2 regions of the Marinomonas sp. HM11-D genome follow, and region 1 is predicted to be linked to the other one. Evidence: predicted binding sites of a transcription regulator. Region 1 holds the regulator's gene; the other holds the start of a gene.
What was found. Region 1 encodes PhoB, which activates phosphate uptake and scavenging genes when phosphate is short. Its sites were predicted from a motif close to TGTCATANNNNTGTCANA; they were not measured.
Positions count from the first base shown of each region.

Region 2: ACOSVP_RS09045 (inorganic phosphate transporter) is a predicted target of PhoB. The motif match lies at 1,394-1,411, and genes of this name have one in related genera.

Region 1 covers NZ_JBMMKT010000008.1:103,544-107,458, reverse strand. The annotation lists gene ACOSVP_RS12350 (response regulator) at 1-287, shown strand, start outside; gene phoR (phosphate regulon sensor histidine kinase PhoR) at 357-1,760, opposite strand; gene phoB (phosphate regulon transcriptional regulator PhoB) at 1,768-2,463, opposite strand; gene ubiA (4-hydroxybenzoate octaprenyltransferase) at 2,559-3,413, opposite strand; gene ACOSVP_RS12330 (chorismate--pyruvate lyase family protein) at 3,430-3,915, opposite strand, start outside.
Region 2 covers NZ_JBMMKT010000005.1:90,466-94,380, forward strand. The annotation lists gene exaC (acetaldehyde dehydrogenase ExaC) at 1-1,286, shown strand, start outside; gene ACOSVP_RS09045 (inorganic phosphate transporter) at 1,645-3,213, shown strand; gene ACOSVP_RS09050 (hypothetical protein) at 3,317-3,915, shown strand, end outside.

The DNA.
Region 1 (3,915 bases):
CCAAGGTGCGTTTTGCGGGTAAAGAGTTCCGTTGTATGGTGGTGCATTTCGGCAAAGAAGAAGCCACCCTGTTGATCAAAAGTGATGACGTGATCCCAACCGTGTTGGATCAAGCGGTCTTAGACCTAACCTTTGAGCAGAAGGTGAATCGTCTGAACTACTACGTGCAAGCGGTGGCGACCACTGAGAAAAAACATGACTCGGCGTTTTTAACCGTGACCCTGTGTTTGATCGATCAGGACGCGGACAAGGAAGCCTTTATTCAGCGTTTATTTGATTCGTTGTAAGAACGATTCAGACGACGCATAAAAAAGCCCAATGCATTGCATTGGGCTTTTTTGTATCTGAGTGCTGCACTACGCAGAAGGCGTATGCGCGGATGTTTCTGAGCCGTTCTCAGCCGTATCGGACACTTTCTTCACGTCATCCACGTTGTCTTCCACATCGCTTGCCACGGTCGCTAGCAATGCCTCTTGGCGTACACGGTCGGTTGGGAAGTGGCAGGAGAAGGTGCTGCCAAACCCCGGTTGACTGCGAATTTGCAGCTTGGCGTTATGGTGAATCAAGACGTGCTTGACGATCGCTAAGCCCAAACCAGTACCACCAGTGTTAGAGCCGCGGCCCTTATCGACACGGAAGAAGCGTTCCGTTAGACGTGGAATGTGGCGTGGGTCGATGCCCAAACCTTGGTCTTCTACTGAGAACACTCCACTGAATTCATTTTGAATCCATTTTACCTGAACGTGACCACCTTCTGGTGAGTACTTGATCGCGTTGAAGATAAGGTTTGAAAACGCGCTATAAAGCTCACTGGTAGCGCCATAAATGTAGCTATCTTCTGGAATCTCAAAGCTAATCTCATGCTGCTCTGACATCATCGGCAGGGCGGTTTTACGCACCGTCTCACAAATGTCTTCCAGCTTAAGCCATTGATGGGGCTCTTTCTGATCATTGGTCTCTAGGCGAGACAGCAACAACAAGTCCTCGATCAAATGCTCCATACGCAACGACTGATCGGTCATATTGACGATACCGCGTTGCATGGACGGCGGCAGGTTATCTTTAAACATGGATAAGGTTTCAAGATAGCCTTTGATCACTGTCAGTGGCGTTTTCAGCTCGTGGGAAGCGTTTGCGACAAAGTCTTTACGCATCTGCTCTAGCAAATGTAAACGGGTCACATCACGGACAAAAATCAGGTGATCGTTTTGGTCGTAAAGCGTGGTTTGCAGCTCTAAATATACCCCTTCTTTTGAAGGCGATTTAATCACGAGAGGCTCACCAAAGCGCTTTTGCGTGAAGTATTTAAAGAATTCCGGATTACGCAGAATATTGGTAATCGGTTGACCACGATCGACAGGACGTTGCAGGCCCAATAACAAGCCCGCCGAGTTGTTCCACCATTCCAAGTTGCCGTTATTATCGGCCATGATCACGCCTTCTTTGAGCGCGGCGGTGGAGTTCTCGATACGGTTCAAGGCTTGGCGCATACGACGTTTCGATTTACGCTGTTTCTTTTGCAGACGATAGACTGCATCAAAGATTTCACCCCAGATACCCGTCGCGTCTGGGGGCGCAGCTTTACCGGAGCGGCGTAGCCAATTGTGAAATTGATACAGTTGATACAGCTGCCAATACAGCGTACCGAGCGTATACAATAAGGCTAGCGCAAGAATATGGCCCAATACGAAACCAATGGCGATCACCGCCATTAGTCCACTCATCCATGTAATGAAAGCTCGTTGCCAAGTTCTTTTCATATAAAGTCTATGCCGTACGTTTCGCAGAGAATCGGTAACCCGTGCCGCGAACCGTTTGAATTAAAAAGTCGTGGGAATCGCCAATCGCTTTACGTAGACGACGAATATGCACATCCACCGTACGCTCTTCAACGTAAACGTTTCCACCCCAGACTTGATCCAATAGCTGTGCGCGAGAGTAGGCACGCTCTTGGTGAGTCATTAAGAATTTCAACAAGCGGTACTCAGTCGGTCCCATCTCGATTGGCATGGTGCCAATGGAAACGCGTTGGCTGATAGGGTCTAGCAGTAGGCCTTCCACTTCGATTGGGTCGTCGACACCTTGTGGTGTGGCACGACGCAATACCGCTTTTAAACGCGCCACCAATTCACGTGGCGAGAATGGCTTGGTGATGTAATCATCCGCACCCACTTCTAGACCTTGAATCTTGTTGTCTTCTTCGCTTTTCGCGGTCAACATGATGACGGGAATTTCCGCCGTGGTTGGGTCTTTTTTCAGGCGACGAGTCAACTCAACGCCACTGCCACCAGGCATCATCCAATCCACTAACACCAAATCAGGGCGGTGATCGACGATCATCTCATGCGCCTGTTGGCTATTTTCCGCTTCCATGTATTCATAGCCAGCCATTTCCAGCGCGACGGCGATCATCTCGCGGATTGGTGCTTCATCATCAATAATTAGTACTTTTTTACCGGTCACAGGATTTATCCTCATCTCAGGAACGGTAGTTATTAAAGCCGCTAAATATGACAGCTGTGTTAAATTGTCATATCAGTGCCACATGATTGCCACAATTAAATGTAATACCCGAGTAAGATTCCTGCAAAGATGCAGTAACCGACACGGTTATTATCTAAGAAAGAACGGAAGCAGGCTTGGCGCTCACGCTCTTTGGCTTGTTGGTATTGCTGGTAAAACAGGTACACAGCGCCCAACAAGCTGACAAAGTACAAAATCCCCAGCTGAGCAATCACGCCAATCCACATCATCAGCGATAGGGTTAGGCCCTGCAGAATAATAATCACCAGTAAGTCGTAACGGCCAAATAGGATAGCGGTGGACTTAATGCCGACTTTCAAATCGTCGGGACGGTCAGTCATGGCGTAGTAGGTGTCATAGGCGATGGTCCAGAAACAGTTCGCCACAAACAACATCCACAGTTGCGGATCCAGTAAGCTACCCCCTTGAGCGCTGTAGGCCATCGGGATGGCCCATGAGAACGCCAAGCCTAGGAACAGCTGCGGTAAATGGGTGTAGCGTTTCATAAAAGGATACAGCGCTGCTAGGAACAAACCGACAAAAGACAGCAAAATGGTTTGCAGGTCGGTAAACAGCACCAAAATAAAGCTTAAAATCGATAGTCCGGCAAACAGTGCCAAGGCTTCTACTTCTGATACACGACCGGACGGCAACGGACGGTTCTTAGTACGTTCGACAAAGCCATCGACTTTACGATCGGCAAAGTCGTTAATGACGCAGCCTGCTGAGCGCATGCTGAACACACCCAGTACAAAGATGAAAATCAGATGCCATTCTGGCCAGCCATCGGCCGCCAACCAAAGTGCCCAAAGGGTTGGCCACATCAGCAATAGGGAACCGATTGGGCGGTTAAAACGGGTTAAGTCGGCGTAATCTTTTAGTTTACTCATGGATTTTATCGCTTTGTTAAAGTTGTCCGGCGGCCGGCGTAATAGCACTGATGGCAGGGTAGAAGGCTTCGTTGACCAAGATACCTGGGCCATATTCGATAAATACGGAACGCCGCGCCCAGAGCGAGTCTTGGCAATTCAGAATCAAACCAGCAGGCAGTTTCACGACTTCCGTTGGGCTACGGCGTAAGCCTTTAGATTTATACACGTAACCACCCAGAGGACGGTTGCCTAAATGCGGCAGGTAGCGCCAAGAGCCGCGCAATGAGCGGGCTGGAATAATTGACCGAGCATACACCACAGGGATCTCATCGACGTACAAAATGACGCTACGTACTCGAGCCGTTTCGCGATTTTTTAACTTCAATCGTAGACGTTCACGCGGTGATGGGAGTTGCCAAGCATCGCTTAATACCTCGACCCGCAATTGACCCGCTTGACGCAGCTTCGCGGTAATCGAATGACTGGTGATTAGCCACGGCAAGATATTTTTCGGAATGGC
Region 2 (3,915 bases), on a different contig from region 1:
AAGCCCGCTCTAATATCCTTTTAAAAATTGCTGACCGTATCGAAGCCAATCTAGAAGCCCTAGCCGTTTCTGAAACATGGGATAACGGTAAAGCCGTTCGTGAGACTTTAGCGGCTGACGTGCCACTAAGTGCTGATCACTTCCGCTACTTTGCTGGCTGTGTCCGTGCTCAAGAAGGCTCAATTGGTGAGATCGATGAAAACACAGTGGCCTACCATTTCCACGAGCCACTAGGTGTGGTCGGTCAAATCATTCCATGGAACTTCCCATTACTGATGGCGGCTTGGAAATTGGCACCAGCCTTGGCTGCCGGTAACTGTGTTGTGCTTAAGCCAGCAGAGCAGACTCCTGCGTCTATCCTTGTGCTAGCCAATTTGATTAAAGATTTACTACCAGCGGGTGTGTTGAACATTGTCAATGGTTACGGTGCTGAAGCCGGTCAGGCACTAGCAACCAGCACGCGTATTGCCAAAATTGCCTTCACGGGCTCGACGCCTGTGGGCTCGCACATCATGAAATGTGCCGCGGAAAATATCATTCCATCGACCGTAGAGCTTGGTGGTAAATCGCCAAACATCTACTTCAACGACATCATGAATGCAGAAGACGCCTTCATCAGTAAGTGTGTTGAGGGTACGGTATTGGCCTTCTTCAACCAAGGTGAGGTGTGTACTTGTCCATCACGCTTGTTGGTACAAGAAGACATCTACGATGACTTCATTAAGCTTGTGGTTGAGCGTATTGGTCAGATTAAGCGTGGCAATCCGCTGGATACTGAAACTATGGTCGGCGCGCAAGCTTCCCAAGAGCAATTCGATAAGATCATGAGCTACCTACAAATTGGTCGTGATGAAGGTGCTGAAGTGCTGATTGGTGGTGACTCAGAAGTGATTGACGGCTTTAACGATGGCTACTACATCAAGCCAACCTTGTTGAAAGGCTCGAACGACATGCGCGTCTTCCAAGAAGAAATCTTTGGCCCAGTGGTCGCAGTGACTACCTTTAAAGACGAAGCGGAAGCGCTGGCGATCGCCAACGATACTGAGTTTGGTCTAGGTGCGGGTGTTTGGACACGCGATACTAACCTTGCTTATCGTATGGGCCGCGGCATCCAAGCGGGCCGTGTATGGATGAACTGTTACCACCAGTACCCAGCGCATGCGGCGTTTGGTGGTTACAAGAAATCAGGTGTTGGTCGTGAGACCCACAAGATGATGTTAGATCATTACCAACAAACTAAGAACATGTTGGTTAGCTACGACATCAATCCGCTAGGCTTCTTCTAAGCCGCACATTTTACCCTGAGAATTGGCCCCCCCAATTCTATTTTTTGGCCCCCTCGGGGGCCTTTTTTTATGGCTAAAATGGTCAAATTGTTAATTGTGACTACGCTTGTAATATTGCTGTCACATAAAGGTCATATAAATGTCACTCAAGTGAAATGTAAGGCGCTTGGGGCAGTGATTGTGTCAAGTTTCGGTCTACTTTGGGTTTTTATAGAAAAGATCTAAGTGTAGAATGTCGCGCGTTTCAATTTAATGAAATTTGACGGATTAATTTGAAGAGCTGGTTAAGTGCCTTGGGAAAAGGCAGCGCGGCAATTTTGCCAACCAGTGTCGTTTAATTACCTAAGAAGTATCTTTTATGGATCTAGCAAACTACGGCTCAGACACAAAAACTACCCGCGGTGGTGAAATCGTTCGTATCCTAGTTGCGTTGGCCTTCGTTGTCATCGCAGGCTACTACGCTTACACCCATGGCGAAGGCATTTCAAATGTCTCTATCCTAGCGATTGCAGCGGCATTTGGTGCTTACATGGCACTGAATATCGGTGCTAACGACGTTGCCAACAACGTTGGCCCTGCGGTAGGTTCAAAAGCCCTATCGATGACGGGCGCGATCTTGATTGCTGCGATCTTTGAAGCAGCCGGTGCCTTGATTGCTGGTGGTAGCGTTGTCGGTACCATTAAAAATGGCATCATCAACCCTAATGCTTTGCCTGATGTTGCGACCTTTATTTGGGTGATGATGGCGGCCTTGCTTGCCGGCGCTATTTGGTTGAACCTTGCGACTTACCTAGGCGCTCCAGTATCGACGACTCACTCGATTGTCGGTGGTGTAATGGGAGCAGGTATCGCAGCCGGTGGTTGGGATATTGCTAACTGGGATAAAGTAGGAGCTATCGTTGCAAGCTGGGTGATTTCACCAGTCATGGGTGGTGTGATTGCGGCTTCGTTCCTGATCTACATTAAGCGCTCTATCACTTACAAGAGTGACATGATCGAAGCTGCGAAGAAAGTTGTGCCAATGCTAGTAGCCTTCATGGTATGGGCGTTCGCAACTTATTTGGCAATGAAAGGCTTGAAACATATCTGGAAGCTAGACTTTGTTACCGCGGCATTGATTGGTCTTGGTCTAGCGATCACTGCTTACTTTGTGGTTCGTCCGCTTATCGACCGTGCAGCTCAGAAAGCTGCCAGTGAGAAAGATGCGGTAAACAATCTGTTTACTGTTCCTTTGGTGGTTTCTGCGGCGTTGCTAAGTTTTGCTCATGGCGCCAACGACGTAGCCAACGCGATTGGTCCATTGGCTGCAATCAATGATGCTCTATTGCATGGCGGTATGGCTTCTAAAGCAGCGATTCCTCTATGGGTAATGATGGTGGGTGGCTTGGGTATTGCCATCGGTCTAGCGCTATTTGGTCCAAAACTGATTCGTACGGTAGGCTCTGAAATCACTGAGCTTGATAAAACGCGCGCATTCTGTGTTGCGATGGCCGCTGCGATTACGGTAATCATCGCTTCTCAGCTTGGTTTACCAGTAAGTTCTACTCATATTGCCGTAGGTGGTATCTTCGGTGTGGGCTTCCTACGTGAATACTTGAAGCTTTCTTACGAGAAGAAATTGGCTCAGATCGAGAAGCACTCTGAAAACTCGGGTCTGGGTGCAGAAGATACACACGCCTTCGTTGAGCGCTTTAAAATGGCGGATGTAGAAGAAAAGCGTGCGATCTTACGTGAAGTGAAATCGCTACAGACTTCTGCACCAATCAGTAAAGAAGAGCGTAAGAGTCTTAAGAAAGCGACTAAGAAAGAGTTGGTTAAGCGTTCCGCGCTACTACGTATCGCTGCCGCATGGGTGATCACGGTTCCTGCTTCGGCATTGTTGGCTGCGGTCATCTTCTATGCACTACTAGGCTTCTCTGTCGCTTAATTGCGCGAATATTAGAGAGTTTTGAAAAACCGATCATGCATAATGATCGGTTTTTTTATATGCTTAGCTTTCTAATAGGCTCTTAACATTGGCGGAACTTCCTGTGACTGGTGGTTTTTTAGTAACAATTATTATTGCCGTTGCTATCGGTGGTACGGCTTCGATTATAGCGATTGCCTTGCTGCGCTTTTATAAGGAGCGTCAGGAACGCCAACAGCAGGAGCTTGAACAGCTGAGCCGCCGTTGTTATCGCGTAGTGGATTTGTTGACGGGTCTATCGGACCGCTATCTGCCTTTGCTTTCTAAGCAGGTGTTAGTGGAGTACTTAATTTCAAGTATTCACTTTTTGAACCGACATAATTTAGTAAGTGATTTGGAAGCCATGCTACCAGGCTACGAGCGGCTGCTAGGAGAGCTTAAAGCTGGCCATCAAGCTTCGATCAATGACAAAGTTCAAACCCACGTGCAACTGTCTCAGGCGCAGCAAGCGCTACAAGCGGTACCCTTATTGCTGCGCGGCTTGGTGAGCAGTAACTTCATCGATAAAGCCACAGCGAAAGATCAGGTGGCCTTGGTGCGTTTCTCTTTTTGTCTTGCGCACCATGATTTGTTAGTCAAAGAAGCCATGGTCAGTTATGAATTGGATAAAAAAGCTGGGGCGCTGGAGAAGCTGCGACAGGCCCTCGCAGAAATGGAAAAAGT